3 regions of the Rhodoferax fermentans genome follow, and region 3 is predicted to be linked to each of the others. Evidence: predicted binding sites of a transcription regulator. Region 3 holds the regulator's gene; each other region holds the start of a gene.
The links. Region 3 encodes FNR, which switches genes on or off when oxygen is low (the NO sensors DNR and NnrR bind a similar motif). Its sites were predicted from a motif close to TTGATNNNNATCAA; they were not measured.

Region 1: the regulator FNR is predicted to act here: its motif matches at 2,205-2,218, upstream of RF819_RS05340 (bacteriohemerythrin).
Region 2: the regulator FNR is predicted to act here: its motif matches at 3,747-3,760, upstream of RF819_RS00850 (2-oxoacid:acceptor oxidoreductase family protein).

Annotation. Positions count from the first base shown of each region.
Region 1 covers NZ_MTJN01000002.1:1,093,625-1,100,755, reverse strand. The annotation lists gene RF819_RS05350 (DEAD/DEAH box helicase) at 1-921, shown strand, start outside; gene RF819_RS05345 (helix-turn-helix domain-containing protein) at 1,261-1,734, shown strand; gene RF819_RS05340 (bacteriohemerythrin) at 1,750-2,136, opposite strand; gene RF819_RS05335 (MATE family efflux transporter) at 2,266-3,624, opposite strand; gene RF819_RS05330 (DUF2062 domain-containing protein) at 3,813-4,322, opposite strand; gene RF819_RS05325 (hypothetical protein) at 4,319-4,699, opposite strand; gene RF819_RS05320 (TerC family protein) at 4,935-5,894, shown strand; gene RF819_RS05315 (LysR family transcriptional regulator) at 5,926-6,810, opposite strand.
Region 2 covers NZ_MTJN01000002.1:172,828-179,958, forward strand. The annotation lists gene RF819_RS00835 (NAD(P)-binding protein) at 1-792, opposite strand, end outside; gene RF819_RS00840 (thiamine pyrophosphate-dependent enzyme) at 796-1,800, opposite strand; gene RF819_RS00845 (transketolase C-terminal domain-containing protein) at 1,822-3,075, opposite strand; gene RF819_RS00850 (2-oxoacid:acceptor oxidoreductase family protein) at 3,068-3,658, opposite strand; gene RF819_RS00855 (hemerythrin domain-containing protein) at 3,874-4,380, shown strand; gene RF819_RS00860 (RidA family protein) at 4,486-4,944, shown strand; gene RF819_RS00865 (methyl-accepting chemotaxis protein) at 4,941-6,701, opposite strand; gene folK (2-amino-4-hydroxy-6-hydroxymethyldihydropteridine diphosphokinase) at 6,786-7,131, opposite strand, start outside.
Region 3 covers NZ_MTJN01000002.1:3,469,397-3,476,527, reverse strand. The annotation lists gene ccoO (cytochrome-c oxidase, cbb3-type subunit II) at 1-622, shown strand, start outside; gene RF819_RS16140 (cbb3-type cytochrome oxidase subunit 3) at 637-780, shown strand; gene ccoP (cytochrome-c oxidase, cbb3-type subunit III) at 805-1,707, shown strand; gene RF819_RS16130 (hypothetical protein) at 1,849-2,133, shown strand; gene fnr (fumarate/nitrate reduction transcriptional regulator Fnr) at 2,137-2,847, opposite strand; gene hemN (oxygen-independent coproporphyrinogen III oxidase) at 2,994-4,391, shown strand; gene RF819_RS16115 (sulfite exporter TauE/SafE family protein) at 4,401-5,081, shown strand; gene dusA (tRNA dihydrouridine(20/20a) synthase DusA) at 5,155-6,150, shown strand; gene smc (chromosome segregation protein SMC) at 6,379-7,131, shown strand, end outside.

The DNA of each region.
Region 1 (7,131 bases), 2.4 Mb from region 3:
CGCGACACCACCATCAACCAGGCCATTGTGTTTGCCAGCACCCAGATCGAGTGCGACGGCTTGGCCAATGACCTGCAGCAAGACGGTTTTGACGCCGTGGCCCTGCACGGTGCACTGAGCCAGGGTCTGCGCAACCGCCGTCTGATGGCGCTGCGCCAGGGTCATGTCCAGATCCTGGTGGCCACCGATGTGGCGGCGCGCGGTATTGACGTGCCCACCATCACCCACGTGTTCAACTTTGGTCTGCCGATGAAGGCCGAGGATTACACCCACCGCATTGGCCGTACCGGTCGTGCTGGCCGTGATGGCCTGGCCATCACCTTTGCCGAGTTCCGTGACCGCCGCAAGATTTTTGACATCGAAGCCTACAGCCGTCAGCCGATCAAGGCCGAAGTGGTGCCGGGCCTGGAGCCGCAGCAACGTATGCCGGACTCGCGCCCCAGCTTTGGTGGCCGTGACAACCGGGGCGGTAATGACCGCAAGTTTGGCGGCGGTGGCCGTCCGGCCGGTGGTGGTTTTGGTGGCAACCGTGGCGGCTTCGGCGGCGACCGCGGTGGTTTCAACGACAACCGTGGCGGTTTTAATGACAGAAATGCCTCTGGCCCGCGTGTAGTGGGCGCAGATAGCTATCAAAACAATAGAGCCGGTGGTTTTGCCCAGCGTGACGAGCGCCCGGCAGCTGCGCCGCGTGAAGGTTTCAGCTACGAACGCAAAGGCGGCTTCAACGACCGCTTTGCCGGTAGCCGCGCCGGTGCACCCGCACCACGTGGTGACTTCGCGCCGCGCGCTGACTTTGGCGACCGCAAGCCCGCGTTTGGCAAACCGGCCTTTGGCAAGCCAGCCTTTGCCAAACCGGCAGGTGGTGGCAAGGTGTTTGTGCCACGTGACGCGCAAAAACGTTTCTCCAAGAACGACCGCTGATCAGCCAAGCTGAGCGAAACACCAAAAAGCCCGCAGCCTCACCCGCTGCGGGCTTTTTTTGTGCCTGAATTCTGATGTGGCAGAGGTGCACCTGAAGGGTAAGGCAATAGGTGCGCCCGCATGAGCTTGGCCACCACAGGTGTGCGTTGCCCGCCCTTGCCATGTTGACCAGCTCTGCCTGGGCAGACAAAAACGGTAGAAATCCAGCCGAAATGGGCCGAAAAGTCGGTCTGGCGGCCCGTTGTCGGCTGTTTGGCGTGTCTCTGTCGTTATGCTGTCGTTGTTTTTGGCAGGCCTTGGCTGGACACTGAGGTCTCCGCAGCACAGAGGAATCCGGACATGTCAGTTCAAAAACTTCGCTTGAAACACGGTTGGTCACAACAACAGCTCGCTGATGCCAGTGGTCTGAGTGTGCGCACCGTGCAACGCATCGAGGCGGGTGAGCCAGCCAGCACCGAGTCCCTCAAATCATTGGCTGCGGTTTTCGAGGTCGACTTCTCAACCCTGAACCCGGAGCCAAACATGAACAACCCCGCTCTCACGATCACCGAACAACAAGAAAAGGCCGCTTTTGACCAGGTCCGCAAACTGCGTGGCTTCTACCTGCACCTGATGAAATATGTGGTGGTGAACCTTGGCCTGCTGGCCGTCAACCTGATTTTTTCACCACACACCTTGTGGTTCTACTGGGTCATGCTGGGCTGGGGCCTGGCGTTGCTGTCGCATGCCTTTCGGGTGTTCCGGCCCGCCTGGGTGCTGGGGCCGGATTGGGAAAAACGCGAGGTCGAAAAGCGTTTGGGCCGCCCCCTGTGACCCGTTGACCGGCGTTTATTCGACGGTTGCCTGAATGTAAGTGGCCAGCTTGATGTCCGAGTTGGCGATGTGGTTGAGCAGCCAGTCGGTCAAGAACACTTCCAGCACCTGGTGGTCCAGCGTGCCGTTGGCGATGCGGGCAGACACCTCGTTCAGGCGGGAGATCAGACTCTCGTGTTGGGCTTTGTGCGCGGCCATCGCCGGGTAGTCCAGGCGCTGCATCAGCGCCTCCTCGTGGGCAAAGTGCTCACGGGTGTATTTGAACAGGGCCATGGCACAGGCTGTCAGCGTCGCTTTGTCCTTGGCCGCCAGCACCGTGTTGACCAGTTTGAACAGTTGCTGATGCTGTGCATCTATTTCGTCATGGCCGATTTTGTAGCCATCTTTCCATTCCAATGACATAGGCCGCCCATGTAGTTTGAATTTCAACGCTGACCGGAACAAGTTTAGGCGCTGTTCTGCCCGCCGTATTGACAATGGTCAAGGGAGTTTGATGCGCCGATCCGGGGGCAGGTCAGGCCGGTCAAGCCGCTAATTCAGCAGGTGGCGGCCTTTCCAGCGTCCTCCTGCGAGCCGCGCCAGGTACAAGCCGCTGCGCACCAGCCAATCGGTGAACATCCCCAGCCAGACACCTACCACGCCCCAGCCCAGAAGCACACCGAAGGCATAACCCAGACAGAGCCGAAACAGGCACAAGCCGATCAGTGTGGTGAACATGGCGTAACGTGCATCACCCGCGCCTTTCAAACCATTGGGCAGCACAAAGGTCGTGGGGTAAGCGATCAGGAACAGGCAGTTCAGTTGGACCAGCGTGGCGCCAAGTGAAATCACCTCCGCATCGCGTGAGTACAGTCCGACGATCCACTGTGCCAGCGGTGCACAGACCATGCCGATGCCGAGCATGGCGATGCCCGCGAGTTTCAGCACGTACCACATGTCCCGCTCGGCATCTGCCTCATCACCGCGCCCGACGGCCTGACCCACCAGTGTGGTCAGCGCCACGGCCAGGGCATTGCCCGGAATGTTGAGCAGCAGGGCAACCGAGAAGGCGATGAAATTGGCGGCAATCGCCACCGTGCCCATGCCCACCACCATCACCTGCACCAGCAGCTTGCCGCCGTTGAACACCAGCGACTCCACACTGGCGGGAATGCCGATGGCAAACAGGGCGCGCAGCAGCTTGCCGTCGAAGTGAAAGCTGCGCAACTGCAGTGGCAGCAGGTGTTGGTAACGACGCAGCATGGCCAACAGGTACACCGTGCCGCCCAGTCGCGCCAGACTGATGGCAACCGCAGCCCCGGTCACACCATAGCTGGAGACATCGATGGTGAACCATTCGGTACGCAAATGCATGCCGTAGATCAGCACGTAACTCAGGATCACGTTGAGCACGTTCATGAGCACGTTGGCCTGCATGGCCAATCGGGTCTCGCCAGCACCGCGCAGTGCACCGCTGGTGACCAGCATCAGCGCGGTGAGCGGGTAACTCAAGGCGGTGATCAGCAGGTACTGCTCCATGTAGTTTTGTACGGTGGCACTGGGTGCGCCATACAACCAGAACAACATTGGTTCCCGAAACACCGCACACAGGCCGCCCAGCAGCAGCGCGAGCAAACCACAGATCACCAGCGACTGGCTGGCTGCGGCACCGGCACGGCTGCGTTCACGCCGCCCGATGCATTGGGCCACCACCACCGTTGACCCGATCGCCAGCGCAGAGAACAGAGAGGACACAATCAGGTTGATGGCATCCACCATGCCAATGGCAGAGACCGCATCGCGTCCGATGCGGGCAGCCATGATGGTGTTGACCGTGCCAAGCAGTGTGACGAAAAACTGCTCAAAAAAGACAGGAGTAGCCAGTGCGAGAACGTCGCGACGGATATGCATGCAGGTGTGTGACGTTTCTAAGCGAGCGCGAATTTTACGCCCACGCACCCTGCTATTTTCAGCTCAAAAAGGCCGCTGCATTTAATAATCAGCTATTAAAAAAATAGTGCGTAGCCCTTATTCAATAAGGGCCAGAGGCTATTTTTGCTATGAAGGAAAGATCGCTGGCCGACGTGACCGTGGGCGGCTCAAGCCCTGGTTTTGCGCGCCCGCAGCTTGAGCCCGACGCGCAGCCGCCAGATCAGCTTGACCCCGCCGTAACCCAAGGCCGCACCACCCACGGCGAACAGCCCCATGCCCAGCAGGGTGGGCCAGCCAAACGCCTCGATCCAAGACCTGGTGCCACCGTCACTTGCCAAACTGATGGGTGCACCCAGGATGCTTTCGCCCAGCTGGTAGGCCAGCCACAACCAGAAGCCGATGGTGAGCGGGTTGGTGACCATGGTCATGGCCGCCGCAGCAGGGATATTGGCGCGCCACCAGGTGCAATGGGCAATGGCCACCAAGGTTTGGGCAAACGGGATGGTAAAAGCCCAAAACGTTCCCACCGCGACCCCACGCGCTACCGCTTCGTGCTGGAGTCGCCACAACTGGGGGTCAAGCACGTGCCTGGCCACGGGTTTGAGCCAGGGGTGGGCTGCCAGCGTGTCGCGCTTGGGCAGCGCTTGGCGAAACTGATCGCGCCAAGCGGGTTTCATCGGTGTGTTGCCCGGCGCATCGACGCGATCAAGGCATGCAGCGCACCGCCACCCGCAAGCAGAACGACAGCACCGACGCCCCACAAACCCCAAGCCAGCGGGCCGAACCAGTGCGCCACAGTCGGCAGCTCGGACAGGACAGACTGAAACCATGGCAGCACGACCGCTGTGCTGGCACTGATCGCGTCCATCCACTCCGGCGGCAACCACAGCACCACCCAGTTCGGCAGCACCACCTGTTCCCAAGCCTGGGCCTGATCCGCTAGTTGACCGATGCCCGTTGTTGACCATGCCGCGACAGCATGCAGCGCCCAAGCCGTCATGGACCAGATGGCCAGGAGCATCAGAACCAGAAACCAAGATATTGCATAAGGCATGGGCAGTCCGATAGGGCAGTGTTTGAACGGGGTGATGTTGCCGTCCCAAGGGCTTTTGGAGAAGCAGGCAAATGCGTTGAAACACTCCTGTTTTTACGAACTGTTATGGCGGTTTATTCAGAACAAACATGGTTATAAACGACTAGACTTTGGCCACTGCTGTGTTGCCGATTGGGTCGGCAGCATCCGCAAAGCCCCTTGACAGGGTGGCCGATCACCAACTTGGAAGGTATGTATGCAAACCATTGCTCCGCTCTGGCTGTGGGTCACTTTCGGCGCCATTGTGCTGGTGTCGTTGTTCATTGACTTTGTGGTGCTCAAGAAACAAGGCTCGCACGATATCGGTGTCAAAGAGGCACTGCATTGGTCGCTGGTCTGGGTGGCTTTGAGCTTTGTGTTCAATGGCCTGTTTTGGTGGGCGGTCAAAGACAGCACCGGGTCCACCGAATTGGCCAACACCAAGTCGCTGGAGTTCTTGACCGGTTACCTGATTGAAAAGTCGCTGGCGGTGGACAACATCTTTGTGTTCCTGATGATCTTCACCTACTTTGCCGTTCCCACAGCATTTCAAAAACGGGTGCTGATGATTGGCATCATCGGCGCGATTGTGTTGCGCACTGTCATGATCCTGGTGGGGGGCTGGCTGCTGGCCGAGTTCCACTGGATCTTGTATGTGTTCGGCGCGTTTCTGATCCTGACCGGCGTGAAGATGTGGTGGGCGGCTGGCAAGGAGCCGGACCTCAATGACAACCCGGCCCTGAAACTGCTGCGCAAGTTGCTGCCAGTGAGCCAAAACTACGATGGTGAGAACTTCTGGACGGTAGAAAACGGCAAAAAAATCGCCACCCCCTTGTTCATGGTGATCTGCCTGATTGCGCTCACTGACGTGATTTTTGCGGTGGACTCGATCCCGGCGATTTTTGCCATCACCAGCGACCCGTTTATTGTGCTGACCAGCAATGTGTTTGCCATCCTGGGTTTGCGTGCCATGTATTTCCTGTTGGCGGCGGTGGCCAACAAGTTCCATTTGCTCAACTACGGCTTGGCGGTGATTCTGGTGTTCATTGGCACCAAGATGTGTTTGATTGACATCTACAAAATTCCGGTGGGTGTGTCTTTGGGGGTGGTGGTAGGCATCTTGGCGCTGACCATGCTGCTGAGTGTGCGCAGTGCGCCGACCCAGCCCAAAGCCTGAGTCCACAACACGCCGCAGGCCACGCAGCCCGTTACAGCACGGGCTGCAGCAGCCTTTGCACCAGCGGGTGCTGCACTTTCTTTTCTGTGCCAATCGCAAAAAAGTGCTCGGTCACCCCCTCACACGAACCCAGGCGTTGCACCGCGTAGCGGGCCAGCAAATCGTCGTGCACCCAAGCCGCCGCTGGAAATACACCCATGCCGCTGGCCCCAAATGTTTTCAGCAAGGCGCCATCGGCAAATTCGCCCACGATGCGGGGGCGAATGGCACGTTGCTCAAACCACAGGTCCAGGCGGTCGCGTACAGCCGTGTGTGTGGTGGGCAGCAGCAGGGGCACATCGGCCAAGCTTTGTGGAAAGTTGTGGTGGGTGGCCTCCAGCCATTTTGAGGTGCCGTACCAGGCGATGGTGGATGAGCCCATGCTGTGGCTGTAGAGCTTGATGTTGGGGTTGTTGGGTGCGGGTCGGTCAGACAATACCACGTCGAGTCGGTGCAGCGCCAGATCGCCCAGCAGGTCATCGAGCTTGCCTTCCTGGCACAGCAGGCGCAAATTGGCTTCGGCCATCACCGGTTGCAGCAGCAAGTGCACTACCAGTTTCGGCAGACCATCGCACACACCCACAGCCAGGCGCACGGTGGGTGAGCTCACCGCGTCACGCACCTTGGATGGCAGGTCCTCACCCAGTTGAAATATCAGGTCGGCCTGTTGCAAAGCGGCCTGACCAGCCTCGGTCAGCACCAGTCCGCGCCCGGCCGGTTTAAGCAGTGCAAAACCCAGGGACCGCTCCAACTCGCGCACCTGTGCACTCACCGTCTGTATCGCCATGTCCAGCTTGTCAGCGGCCCGTGAGATGCCGCCCTCTTTGGCGACCACCCAGAAGTAGTACAGATGTTTGTAATTGAAAGAGGTGCTCATGCTCAGTTTTTCTGTGACTGTCGTTAAGAAATTATCTGCTTTTAGAGAATTAAGCTGTGCAGACGGCACATCAATGGGCACGGACCTGCCCCAAAACTGCGGCTAGCATGAGGTTTCAGGAAACAATGTTCCTGAGTGGCAAGCACTCTGCGGATGACAGTGCCTTGGTGGTGATCTGCTCGGACAGAAGCTGCGCCCCGCATTGGGTATATTCCATGGGCCAAGGCCATGGCCCATTGGCCAACCGCATCAAACACCCATGCCCCCGCTTTCACGTCAACACCACGGCGACCGATGCCATGCGGGGCGACTCAACTTCCC
Region 2 (7,131 bases), 3.3 Mb from region 3:
TGTGTTGCCACCGCCGTAAATCACCACTTTGCGACCCAGCAGCGGTTTGTCTTCACCCTCCATCGAGCGCAACACCGAGACCGCGTCCAGCACATGGGCCGAGTCCCCGGCCGGGATGTAGGCACGTTTGGCAATGTGGGCTCCCACAGCCAAAAACACCGCGTCAAAACCGCCGTCCTGCTTGGCCTGCAACACATCGGTGACCTTGGTGTTGTACTGGATGCTCACGCCCAGATCCACCACCCGCTGGACTTCGTCGTCGAGCACCTGGCGCGGCAGACGGTACTGCGGAATACCAAAACGCATCATGCCGCCCGGCAAAGGACCGGCCTCAAACACCGTGACCGCATGGCCCAGGCGTGCCAGATGGTAGGCCGCCGATAAGCCCGATGGCCCGGCGCCCACCACCAGCACTTTTTTGCCACTGGCCGGTGCCGGTGCGGGAAACTTCCAGCCCTGGGCAATCGCCTGGTCACCCAGGAAATGTTCGACCGAATTGATGCCCACGGCCGCGTCAAGCTGGCCACGGTTGCAGGCGCCCTCGCAGGTGTGGTAACAGACCCGGCCCATGATGGCCGGAAACGGGTTGTCTTCCACCAGGGTGCGCCAGGCCGCCTCGTAGTTGCCCGACTCGGCATGGAACAGCCAGGCCTGGATGTTTTCACCCGCCGGGCACTCGTGGCTGCACGGGGGGATGCGGTTCAGATAAACCGGGCGCGAGGTGCGCCAGGAACCGGTGTGGTTGGCCAGCGAACTGCCGACGTCCAGCGTGATGGCAAAGGGTTTTTGCATGATTTACCTCAGCTCATTGGTTTCCAACAGGCCAAAACGGCGGATATTGCGGTCAGCCCGCGCCTGCAAGCGGGCCAGCGTGGCCACATCGGGTTGTTTGCCAAACAGATGGGCAAAACGTTTTTGCGGTCGCAGATAGTCTTCCACCGGCACCTGGCGGCGGATCTTGGCCACACCGGTGACCTCACCACGCTCGGCCTCAAACACTGGGAACACGCCACTCTCAACCGCCAGCCGGGCGAGTTTGATGGTGTCGTGTGAGGCTGCACCCCAGCCCAGCGGACAGGGCACAAAAATGTGGATGTAACGCGCGCCATGGATCGACATCGCCTTGGTGACCTTGTATTCCAGGTCACGCAAGTCCGCCACGGTGGCAGTCGCCACATAGGGGATCTCGTGCGCCATGGCAATTTGTGGCACGTTTTTGCCTTGGCCAAAGTCGTTGCCCGGGTGCTCACCTATCGCCATGGTGGTGGCGGTACGCGCCGCCGGTGGTGTGGCGCTGCTGCGTTGCACCCCGGTGTTCATGTAGGCCTCGTTGTCATAACAGATGTAGAGCACATCGTCGTTGCGCTCAAACATGCCTGACAGGCAGCCAAAACCGATGTCGGTGGTGCCACCATCCCCGCCCTGCGCCACCACCCGCACATCGCTGCGGCCTTTGGCTTTCATTGCAGCGGCAATGCCGGTGGCCACTGCTGCGGCATTGCCAAACAGCGAATGGATCCAGGGCATCTGCCAGGAGGTTTCCGGGTAGGGGGTGGAAAACACCTCGAGGCAGCCAGTGGCATTGGCCGCAATCAGCTGGCCCTTGGTGGCCGCCATGGCGGCGTCGATGGCGTAGCGGGCGCCCAGCGCCTCACCACAACCCTGGCAGGCGCGGTGGCCCGAGTTGAGCGAATTGCTGCGCTGCACATTGGCCTGCACACTGCGCTGCTCCGCCGACAGCAGCCGGTTGCCCACGGTAAAAGTGCCGGTCTGGTAAAACTTGACCTGTGTTTGTTCCATGATCTTGCCTTCTTGGAGGTTTCAGGACAGACGGGTGTGGACCGTACCCAGGTCACGCAGCACCCCCTCGGCCACCGGACCAGAGCGCCGGTGGGCTTTTTCACGGTCCAGCACGCGGTTAACCACCGCCCAGTCCAGATCCAGAAAAGTGAGCAGGTCAAGCTTGTCCGACATAGCCTGCAGCAACAATTTGTTCACCGAATCTTTGGTGATGGCGCGCCCACCCAGCCCCGCCACCACGGTGTAGACCGGCTGCGGGCGGTTGCGCACTGCGCTGCGTACATCGCGCGACACAATGCCACCCACGCCCACGGCAAAACACTTCTCAATGACCACCACACGCTCGGCCCGCACCGTGGCATCGCGGATGGCCGAGATCGGGAACGGCCGGTACGAGGTGATGCCCAGCACACCGATCTTGTGCCCCTGGGCGCGTAAATCGTCCACGGTGTCCTTGATGGTGCCCAGCACCGAGCCGAGCGCAATCACGATGGTATCGGCGTCCTCGGTTTGGTAGGTCTTGATCAAGCCACCCGAATCACGCCCGAAGATTGCTTTGAATTCTGTAGCAACCTGTGGAATCAGATCAAGGGCTTGCATCTGTTTGGCATGGGCCAGATAACGCACCTCGGTGAAGGCCTCGGGCCCGACCATGGCACCAATCGTGACCGGGTCGCTGGGGTCCAGCACCTGGCGTGGCTCATAAGGCGGCAAAAATTTGTCCACCTGCGCCTGGTCCGGCATGTCGACCCGCTCATAAGCGTGGGTCAGGATAAAACCATCCATACACACCATCACCGGCAAAGAGAGTTCCTCGGCAATGCGAAACGCCTGGATGTGCAGGTCCAGCGCTTCCTGGTTGGTTTCGGCAAACAGCTGCAACCAGCCCGCATCACGCATGCTCATGCTGTCGGTGTGGTCGTTCCAGATGTTGATCGGCGCGCCGATGGCGCGGTTGGCCACCGTCATCACAATCGGCAAGCCCAGGCCCGAGGCGTTGTAGACCGCCTCGGCCATGAACAACAAACCCTGGCTGGCGGTCGCGGTGTAAGAGCGCGCCCCGGCAGCCGAGGAGCCAATCGCCACACTGAGTGCGGCAAATTCGGACTCGACGTTGATGAATTCGCAGCCCTTGAGCTCACCAGATTTCACCAACTCACCCAGACCTTCAACGATGTGGGTTTGCGGGGAAATCGGGTAGGCGCAGATCACTTCCGGACGGCTCAGTGCCACCGCCTGCGCCACGGCATGGGAGCCTTCACATTGTTCAAGCATCTTGTGTCTCCTTGACCTGTTGTTGCTGCAGCATCACGCTCTCAAACGCCTCTTTGGCAGCGGCCTGGTTGCCCTTGGCCACCGCGCCAGAAAACTTCTGGTCGATGGCCTTAAGCACCGCATCGAGCGAGATCAGGCCACACAGGGCGGCAAACGCCCCGAGCAAAGGCACGTTGGGCAGCGGACGGCCCACATGTTTCACCGCCAGCTCACTCGCAGGCACCAGCAACAGGCGCTCAGGGCGAAACCCTTTGACGAACTCCTCCAGCCCCATCTCGTTGAAACTGCGGGTGGTGTTGATCAAGATATAGCCGTCCGTCTTGAGGCCACCAAACACATCCACCTGGTGTAACAAAGTGGGGTCCTGGATGATGATGGCATCGGGCTGCATGATCGGTTCACGCAAGCGGATCTCCTTGTCATCCATCCGGCAGAACGCCACCACCGGGGCGCCGGTACGCTCCGAACCAAAACTGGGGAAAGCCTGTGCATGGCGTCCGCCCAGAAAGGCTGCGATCGACAACATCTCGGCACCGGTGACCACCCCCTGGCCGCCACGGCCATGGATACGAACCTGAAACATGAGTTGCTCCTCAAATATGCTTTTTGGCCAACCAATCTCGGTTGGTTTTTTGCACAACGCAATTTAGATTCGTATAGCAAAATTTGTATTGATGCACATCAAAGACAACTGACAAGCGACTTGTCAGGCCAGAACCTCCCATTCGTGTGATGTGGGTCAAATCACCTCAAGCACATGTGTTTATGCTCGCGGCTTCGTTGAAAAAAGGAATCGGTATGGCAGAGTTGCGGTGGTCGGAGAGTTTTGAGATGGGTGTGCCAGTAATGGATCAGACCCATGAGGAATTTATCGATTTGCTGGCGCAAGTTGTGCAGGCAAACGATGCGCAATTGATGGCGCTTTGGACCGCCCTGGTTGAACACACCGAGAGCCACTTTGCACGCGAAGATCGCTGGATGAAAGACACAGGTTTTTCTGGCAACAACTGTCACACAGTCCACCACCAGATGGTTCTCAGGGTGCTGCGTGATGGGAAAAAGCGCGGTGATGCCGGTGAGCTGGCCGTGGTGCGGCAGATGGCTGACGAGTTGAGCATCTGGTTCTCGCAACACGCCAACACCATGGATGCGGCGCTGGCGCAGCACTTGCGACATGTTGGCTACGACGAAACCACCGGCCAGGTGCGTCTGACAGACGCCTTGCCCACCAGCGCCATTGAAGGCTGCCATGGCTCCAACTGCTCGCCGGACGATGGAGCGCAGGCTAAACTGGAAACCGCATGAGCGCAGCCAAACGCGTTCATTGGCCCCTTTAGCGCTTCTTTTTTTGCAGCACCCAGCCCTTAATCCAAAAGGGCTAGCGGCATATTTTTCATACACAGGACCATCATGAGCATTTACGACAAACTCGCTGAACTCAACATCACCCTGCCTGCGGTTGCTGTACCCGCTGCGGCCTATGTGCCCTTTGTGCAGACCGGCAATCTGGTGTTTCTGAGTGGTCACATTGCCAAAAAAGACGGCAAAGTCTGGGTGGGCCAGTTTGGCAAAAACATCAGCACCGAAGAAGGCAAACTGGCAGCACGCGCGATTGCCATCGATTTGCTGGGCACTTTGCACGCGGCGGTGGGTGACCTCAACCGTGTCAAACGCATTGTCAAACTCATGTCGCTGGTCAACTCCACTGGAGACTTCACCGAGCAACACCTGGTGACCAATGGCGCCAGCGAGTTGATCGGCCAGGTGTTTGGTGCTGAAAAAGGGGCCCACGCCCGCAGCGCCTTTGGTGTGGCACAAATCCCGATGGGCGCTTGTGTCGAGATCGAATTGATCGCCGAACTGGCTTAAAAACTCTCCCAATCCGACTCCGCCCCAGCTGCCGCCTTGGCAGGCGCCGGGTTGTTGCCCAGCGCGGGTTTGGGCGCCGTAGGCTTGCCAGCTGCCGGTTTGACCGAGGCCGCCAGCTTCTTGGGGGCGGGTGCCGCTGCTGCCTTGTGCCCCAGCGAGGGCGCACGTGGTGTGATGTCGCGTGGCGGGCGTTGGGCCATGGACAGTGCCTGGCCATCGGTCTTGAACACCGCCACCGCTTGTGCCAGCTGTTCGGCCTGATCACGCAGGCTCTCGGCAGCGGCCGCACTTTGTTCGACCAGCGCGGCGTTTTGTTGGGTCATCTGGTCCAGGTTGCCGATGGACTGGTTGATGCCCGAGATCTCGCTGCTTTGTTCACCCGAGGCGGCGGTGATCTCGCCAATCACATCGGCCACCTTGCGCACCGATTGCACGATGTCGTTCATGGTGCTGCCTGCGTCCGAGACCAGCTGGGTGCCAGAGGCCACTTTGGTGACCGAGGTGTTGATCAGCATCTTGATCTCTTTGGCGGCTTCGGCACTGCGCTGGGCCAAAGAGCGCACCTCGCTGGCTACCACAGCAAAACCACGCCCTTGTTCACCAGCACGTGCGGCTTCCACGGCTGCGTTTAATGCCAGGATGTTGGTCTGGAAGGCGATGCCGTCGATGACGCCGATGATGTCGCTGATCTTTCGGCTGCTGTCGTTGATTTCTTCCATGGTGCTGACCACCTGGCGCACCACCGCACCACCGCGCTCGGCCACGCTGGAGGCGTTGGCGGCCAGGGAGCTGGCCTGGCGGGCGTTGTCGGCGCTGAGTTGCACGGTCTGGGTGAGGTGGTCCATGCTGGAGGCGGTGGCCTGCAGGTTGCTGGAGGTTTGTTCGGTGCGTTGGGCCAGGTCGTTGTTGCCTTGGGCGATCTCAGAACTGGCGGTGGCGATGCTGTCGGTGCTGTGGCGCACCTGGTTGACCATGGTGCCTAGCGAGGCGTTCATGCTCGAGAGGGACTTCATGAGGTCACCAAATTCATCACTCCGGCTGGTGTCGATGGCCATGCTGAGGTCTCCCTGGGCAATCTTGGCGGCCAGGTTGTTGGCGGTGTCCAGCGGTTGGCGGATGGAGCGGATGAGCCAGGCGGCACCCACCAGAATGCCGACCACCAGCAGCAGCATCATGGCACCGGTGAGGTAGATCAGGTTCTGGGCGCGGTGGGCAAACTCTTCTTCGGTGGCCAGGAAGGACTTTTCTTGCAGGGTGACAAAGTCGCGCTGGGATTGCTGGTAGGCCTGCATGGCGGGCTGGAAGCTGTCTTTCACAATGGCTGTGGCCTGTTCGGGGCGGCCTTCGGAGCGTTCCTTGACGGCAGCCGTGCGTGCCTCAATCATCTTTTTGCGGTTGGCCGCGATGACTTTCATCTGTTGGCGGTCGTCATCGGTGAGTTCGTCGTCTTCGATGGTTTTCTGGATCTTGCTGATCTGGGCGGTGGTGTCGGCCATCGCTTCTTTGAGGCCCGCTTCGAGCACGGGGTCGCTGCTGAGCATGATCGCCTGGGTACGTGCGGCATTGGTTTGCGTCAGACCGGCCCAGCCCAAGGAGGCGTTGACGCGGGCATTGAGCTTGTGCAAAGCTTGGGCGCTTTCGGCACGGTTCTCGGCGGTGCGGTAGGCCGTGTAGCCCACCACTGTCACCAAGGCCAGCACAATGAGTAACACCGACAGCCACAGCTTGGTGGTCAGACGCAGGTTTTGAAGGTTCATGGTGGTCTCCGGACGGGGGCTCGTTTGGCCCAGTTTCTTGATGTAACAACATCTTACGCGCGGATACACACTCTGGTGAAGTTTTTATGTCGTGTTTATGTGCAATTCGACACGTTCCACTTGCTGCTCTCGCACAGCAGCCAACTGCTCAACAGACACCAGGTGTGGCGCAATTTCAGCCAGAGGCACCAGCACAAACGCCCGCTGACACATGCGTGGGTGGGGCAACTGCAGCGTGGGACTGTTGATGGGGGTGTCGCCATACAACAAGATGTCCAGATCCAGGGTACGTGGTGCGTTGACATAGGGCCGCTCCCGGCCCTGCGCGTTTTCCATCTGCTGCAACGCTGCCAACAACTCAAAAGCATTGAGCCGGGTCGCCACTGCAGCCACCGCATTGATGAAATCCGGCCCACTGGCCTGCATCGGT
Region 3 (7,131 bases):
GAATTCAAATAACGAAGGTGGTTTTTCCCACGGTGCCATCGAGTCCAACAATGGCTTGATGATTGTTTTGATCCTGATTGTTCTGTTGTTTGGTGGTTTGGTGGAAATTGTTCCGCTGTTCTTCCAAAAGACAACCACTCAAGCAGTTGCGGGTTTGAAACCCTATACCGCGCTTGAGTTGGCGGGGCGCGATATCTACACCCGTGAGGGCTGCTACAACTGCCACTCGCAGATGATCCGTCCGTTCCGGGCTGAAACGCTGCGTTATGGCCACTATTCGCTGGCGGGTGAGTTCGTTTACGACCATCCCTTCCAGTGGGGTAGCAAACGCACGGGGCCTGACCTGCACCGTATCGGCGGCAAGTACAGCGACCAATGGCAGATCACCCATTTGAACAACCCGCGTGATCTGGTGCCTGAGTCGATCATGCCTGCGTACCCCTGGTTGTCCAAGGCGATGGTGGATGCAGACAGTCTCCCTGCTCACATGAAAGGTCTTCGTACGGTTGGTGTTCCCTACACGGATGAAGACATCGCTGGTGCAGCTGAGGCTGTGAAAGGTAAAACCGAGATGGAAGCACTGGTTGCTTACCTGCAAGGTTTGGGTCTGCACGTCAAATAAACCGGGATGCAGTGATGGAAATTGATGTCAACACTGCAAGAGTTGTGGTTACTTTGCTGAGCTTTGTCATGTTCATCGGGATCATGGTGTGGGCTTATTCCAGCAAGAACGCTTCTGAATTCGATGAGGCCGGGAAACTGCCTTTCGATCAAGACTGACTCAGACACTGAGAGGTAAAAGAAATGAGTGATTTTGTAAACGGATTCTGGTCCATGTATGTCGCGGGCCTGGTCGTTGTGAGTATTCTTGCGTGCCTGGTTCTGCTGGTCATGTCGGGCAAAGCCAAGGCCATGACCGCCAGTGACAACACCACCGGCCATGTGTGGGATGACGATCTGCGCGAGATGAATAACCCGCTGCCCAGGTGGTGGAGTTATTTGTTTGTGCTGACCGTGATCTTTGGTTTTGGCTACCTGGCGCTGTACCCAGGTCTGGGAAGTTACCCGGGCCTGCTGGGCTGGACCTCCAGTGGTCTGCATGCTGCCGAGATCAAACAAGGTGAGGAACAGACCGCGCCGGTGTATGCACGTTTTGCCAACATGACGCCTCAAGACATCGCCAAGGATCCGGCGGCGATGGCCATTGGTGAACGTTTGTACAGCAATAACTGCGCGCAATGTCATGCGTCTGATGCCCAAGGCAACAAGGGTTTCCCGAACCTGACCGATGGCGATTGGCTGCACGGTGGTACACCTGAGAAGATCACTGAGACCATCCAGCTGGGTCGGGTCGGCAACATGCCACCGATGGCCGCAGCGCTTGGTACCGAAGACGATGTCAAGAACGTGGCTCAGTACGTGTTGAGCCTGTCAGGCAGCCCGCACGATGCGGCCAAGGCCGCTCTTGGCAAAGAGAAGTTTGCTGTCTGTGCCGCCTGCCATGGCGAAGATGGCAAAGGTATGCAAGCCCTGGGGTCCGCCAATTTGACAGACAACATCTGGCTGCACGGTTTTGGTGAAAAGGCCATCATCGAACGCATCAACAACGGCGTGGTTAATGTCATGCCTGCACAGGCCTACCATTTGACTGAGCCGCAAATCAAGGTGCTGACGTCTTACATCTGGGGTCTGTCCAACAAGCAGTAAGCATGTTGGTTCTGGGTGGGGACTGAGTCCCACCCGCGCCAGAGCTGGACGCATGATGAGAGGGAAACAGCCATGTTTCCCTCTTTTTTGTTATAAGGTCAATTGTTCTTTGCAGAACCTGAGGATGAAAGAGGTATGCCGATGAGAAACGAGTCTCTGAACGACGACAAACCCTGGTGGTCTTACGGTCACGTGTGGCTGGTAATCAGCGGCCCGGTGGCTGTCATTCTTGCGTGTATCGTGACTTTTTATTTCATTGCCAACAGCCCGAACCAGATCGTCTCGGGTCAGGACATTGAAATAGAGCACATCAGGTCGTCAAAAACCATCGAGAGTGGTGACGCACCCGCGATGATGGCGCGCAACCACGCGGCCACGGGTGTCATCCCCGCCCCCAAAGCGTCTCCTGAGTTGCCGACGAAGTAAGGGCTACTTCGGGTTGACGATGTCTTGCAGCGCGCTGGTGTTGAGGATGTGCACGTGGCGCTGCTTGACAGCGACGATGCCGTCCTCGACAAACCGCGAGAAGGTTCGACTGATGGTTTCCAGTTTGAGACCCAGGTAGCTGCCAATCTCTTCCCGGGTCATTCGCAGGATCAACTCCGACTGTGAAAAACCGCGTGAATGCAGACGCTGCGCCAGGTTCAGCAAAAAGGCTGCCAGACGTTCTTCGGCCCGCATGCTGCCTAGCAGCAGCATCACACCATGTTCACGCACAATTTCACGGCTCATGATTTTGTGAACGTGGTGCTGCAAGGCATTGACCTCTCTTGACAGTGCTTCAATCTGGGCAAAGGGCATGGCGCAGATTTCGGCATCTTCCAGAGCCACCGCATCGCAGGAGTGGTAGTCGTTGACGATGCCATCCATGCCAATGATTTCCCCGGCCATCTGAAAACCTGTGACCTGATCGCGCCCGTCTTCAGAGGTGATACACGTCTTGAAAAAACCGGTGCGGATCGCATACAGGTTGGTGAAGCGTTCACCGTTATGAAAAAGGGTCTCACCACGCTTGACCTTGCGCCTGGAGCCAATCATTTCATCGATACGATTGAGTTCGTCCTGGGTCAGGCCAATGGGCATACACAGCTCGCGCATATTGCAGTTGGCACAAGCGATTTTGATGGTCTCATAGTTCATGATCACGATTTTGACATTGTTCTTCACCAACAGCTGACAAATGTCAAATTGGGCTTATTCGGTTTCTCCCTCTTGGTTGATCAATATCAAGTGCCAAAAAGAGGGCAAGCGGCACAGTTACAGCGTCTGAAATAAGGGAATTTTCAATGATCGAATCTGCAGCAGAACCCATCTCCGAAGCTTTGATCCGGCAGTACGATGTGTCCGGGCCCCGGTACACCTCCTACCCAACCGCTGATCGCTTCGTGGAGGCATTTACCGCTCAGGATTACGCTCTGGCGCTGGAACAGCGTCGCTCGGGTGCGGCTGCGTTGGCGCTGCCACTGTCTTTGTATGTGCACATCCCGTTTTGTGAGGCCTTGTGTTACTACTGTGCCTGCAACAAGATCATCACCAAACACCATGACCGGGCGGCGGCTTACCTGCGTTATCTGAGCCGGGAAGTCGACCTGCACACCCAACACATGGGTCTGGGGCAGGCCGTGTCACAACTGCATTTTGGTGGCGGTTCCCCCACCTTTTTGTCAGACGCCGAATTGCGTGACCTGATGGCCTTGTTGCGCCGCAGTTTCAAGCTGCTGCCGGGTGGTGAATATTCGATCGAGATCGACCCCCGCACCATCGACAACCAACGACTGGATGTGCTGGCTGAGCTCGGCTTTAACCGCCTGAGTTTTGGTATCCAGGACTTCGACCCGGCGGTACAAAAAGCGGTGCACCGCATCCAGCCCGCAGAGCAGGTGTTTGCGCTGGTGGCTGCAGCGCGCGAGCGCGGTTTTGAATCGGTCAATGCGGACCTGATCTACGGTCTGCCAGAACAGACCCCCGAGTCGTTTGACCGCACCCTGGCGCAGATTGTGGAACTGCGGCCTGAACGCATCGCTTTGTATGCCTATGCCCACTTGCCAGAACGCTTCAAGCCACAGCGCCGGATCTCCTCGGTCGAGATTCCAACGGCTGCCGCCAAGGTGTCGATGTTGGCCCGTTCGATGGCAGCCTTCATGGCGGCGGGTTATGTGTACATCGGTATGGACCACTTCGCTTTGCCCACTGACTCGCTTGCCATTGCCAAGCGCCAGGGGCGGCTGCATCGCAATTTCCAGGGGTACAGCACCCAGCCCGATTGCGACATGATTGGCCTGGGCGTATCGTCGATTGGTCGGGTGGGTGCCACCTACAGCCAAAACGCCAAGACGCTGGAAGAGTATTACGACTTCCTCGACCAGGGGCAGTTCCCGATTGTGCGGGGTCTGGCGCTGTCGCGTGACGACCTGGTACGCCGGGGTGTCATCATGGCGCTGATGTGCCAGGGGCAACTCTCCTACGAGTCCATTGAGTCGGCCTATCTGATTGATTTCAAACAGTATTTCGCCAAGGAAATGGAAGTGATGCAGGCCCAGGTGGAGCAGGGCCTGGTGACACTGGAGGAATCCGGTATCCAGGTGACCACCAAGGGCTGGTTCTTTGTTCGGGCGGTGGCCATGGTGTTTGACCGCTATTTGCAAACTGACCGTACACGCACCAAGTTTTCCAAAATCCTCTAACCTGAGGGCATGCAAACAGCCCTCGCCACCACCGCCTTGTTCATGGGACTCGCAGGCGGCCCCCACTGTATTGCCATGTGTGGCGCAGCTTGTGCCGGTATTGGGCGTGCTGCGGGTGAACGCCAGCTTTCGGCCATGTGGGTCTTTCAAGGTGGCAGGGTCCTTGGTTATGCGGCCATGGGCGCGCTCGCTGCCGCGTCAATGCAGGGCCTGGGCTGGATGACGGTGCAAAGCGCGGCCTTGCGGCCGGTCTGGACACTGTTCCATGTGGCAGTTCTTGTGCTGGGTCTGCTCTTGGTCTGGAACGCGCAGCAACCCATCTGGCTCGAACAACTGGGCAAAAAAATCTGGGCCAAGGCGCGCAGCCTGGTGGTCAGTCGGGGTTTGTCGGGCACCCTGGCTCTGGGGGTGTTGTGGGCTCTGTTGCCTTGTGGCCTGTTGTATTCGGCGCTGCTGGTGGCTGGTTTGTCAGGGCATGCGGTGGACGGTGCCCTGGTCATGGCCTTGTTTGCCCTGGGCACCACGGTGTCGATGATGCTCGGGCCCTGGTTGTGGCTGCGTTTGGGACGCAACAGCCAGGGGGATTGGGGTGTCAGGCTGGCTGGCCTGGCCCTGGCGGGTAGTGCGGCCTGGGCGCTGTGGATGGCCTACGCCCACGATCAGGCGCCTTGGTGTCTGCCTCCCGGATAGGTTGACTGAGCTCAAAGACGTAGCGTTCGTTCAGCTGGATGGGCGCCAGCGGCTGGCTGGGATAATCCAGCCCATGCAACCCAAGTTTTCCGTAGAACCCCAAAGATGGCGCCTGTCCGTGGCGCCTATGCTCGATTGGACTGATCGCCATTGCCGTTATTTCCACCGGCTGCTGTCGCGCCAGGCCCTGTTGTACACCGAGATGGTGACCACCGGCGCGCTGATCCATGGGGATGTGGCGCGCCACCTGCGTTTTAATGTGGAGGAGCAACCCGTCGCCCTGCAACTGGGCGGCAGCGATCCCGCCGATCTGGCCACCTGCGCCAAATTGGGCGCGGAATGGGGGTACTCGGAGATCAACCTCAATTGCGGCTGCCCGAGTGAACGGGTGCAGCGCGGCGCGTTTGGCGCTTGTCTGATGGCCGAGCCGCAGCTGGTGGCGTACTGTGTCAAGGCCATGGTGGATGTGGTTGATGTGCCGGTCACCGTCAAACACCGCATTGGTATCGACCAGGTGGAGAGTTATGACTTTGTTTGCGACTTCATCGGCGCAGTCAGTCAGGCGGGTTGTTCCACCTTCATCGTGCATGCACGCAACGCCTGGCTCAAAGGCCTGAGCCCCAAGGACAACCGCGACATCCCGCCGCTGCGCTACGACTGGGCCTACCGCCTCAAACGTGATTTCCCGCAGCTGACCATCGTGCTTAACGGTGGTATCACCACCACCGAACAGTTACAGACCCATCTGGCCCAGGTCGATGGGGTCATGCTTGGCCGCGAGGCTTACCAAAACCCGTGGTGGCTGACCGAGTGGGATGCGCTGGTGGGGGCTTCACCGGCTGCTGGTGAACTCAGCCGCGAAGCGGTGGAGCAGCAGATGGTGGATTACATGGGGCGTGAACACGCCGCCCACGGCACTCCCTGGCCAACGATGGCCCGGCACATGCTGGGTCTGCGCCATGGACTGCCGGGTGCGCGCCATTGGCGCCGTGTCTGGAGTGACCACAGCCTCAAGACCTTGCCCCCAGCCCAGGTCATGGCCATTGCTCATGGGCACCAAAAAACATAGGAAATTGACTTTTGGCCCTTTATTTGAAAGGGCTGGATGCTATGGTTTTTTTGACAAACGATGCTGTTTTTTCGTGGTCAAACTGCTCTCGCCCGCACCTGTGGGTGGCTGTGTGCCAGGCTGCGTCACCGCTGTGCCAAGTCAGGCAAGTTATCATGATGCCGTTGTGGCAGGCCGCCTGTGAAACGCTGATGCCTTCCCACCTTTAGCCCAGAATCCTCCCCACCCGTGCGTCTCAATTCCATCAAGTTAGCCGGCTTCAAGTCGTTTGCTGAGCCCACCAATTTTCTGTTGCCCGGCCAACTGGTCGGCGTGGTGGGTCCCAACGGCTGCGGCAAATCCAACATCATGGATGCGGTGCGCTGGGTGCTGGGTGAAAGCAAGGCCTCCGAGCTGCGTGGCGAATCCATGCAGGACGTCATCTTCAACGGCACCACCACCCGCAAACCCGCCAGCCGCGCCAGTGTGGAGCTGGTGTTTGACAACGACGACCACCGCGCCGGTGGCCAGTGGAGCCAGTTTGCCGAGATCGCCGTCAAACGTGTGTTGACCCGCGACGGCACCAGCAGCTACTACATCAACAACCAGGTGGTACGCCGGCGCGACGTGCAGGACGTGTTCCTGGGCACTGGCCTGGGGCCACGCGCCTACGCCATCATCGGCCAGGGCACGATCAGCCGCATCATCGAGAGCCGTCCCGAAGAGCTGCGCCTGTTCCTCGAAGAGGCCGCCGGTGTCTCCAAATACAAGGAACGCCGCCGCGAGACTGAGAACCGCCTGCACGACACCCGCGAGAACCTGACCCGGGTCGAAGACATTCTGCGTGAACTCAACGCGAACCTGGACAAGCTGGAAAAACAGGCCGAGGTCGCGAAAAAGTACAACACTCTGTCTGCGGCCGCGTCACTCAAGCAGCACCAGCTCTGGTTTTTGAAGCGCGCCGAGTCCGAGACCGATCAGACCCGGGTCCATACCGAGGCG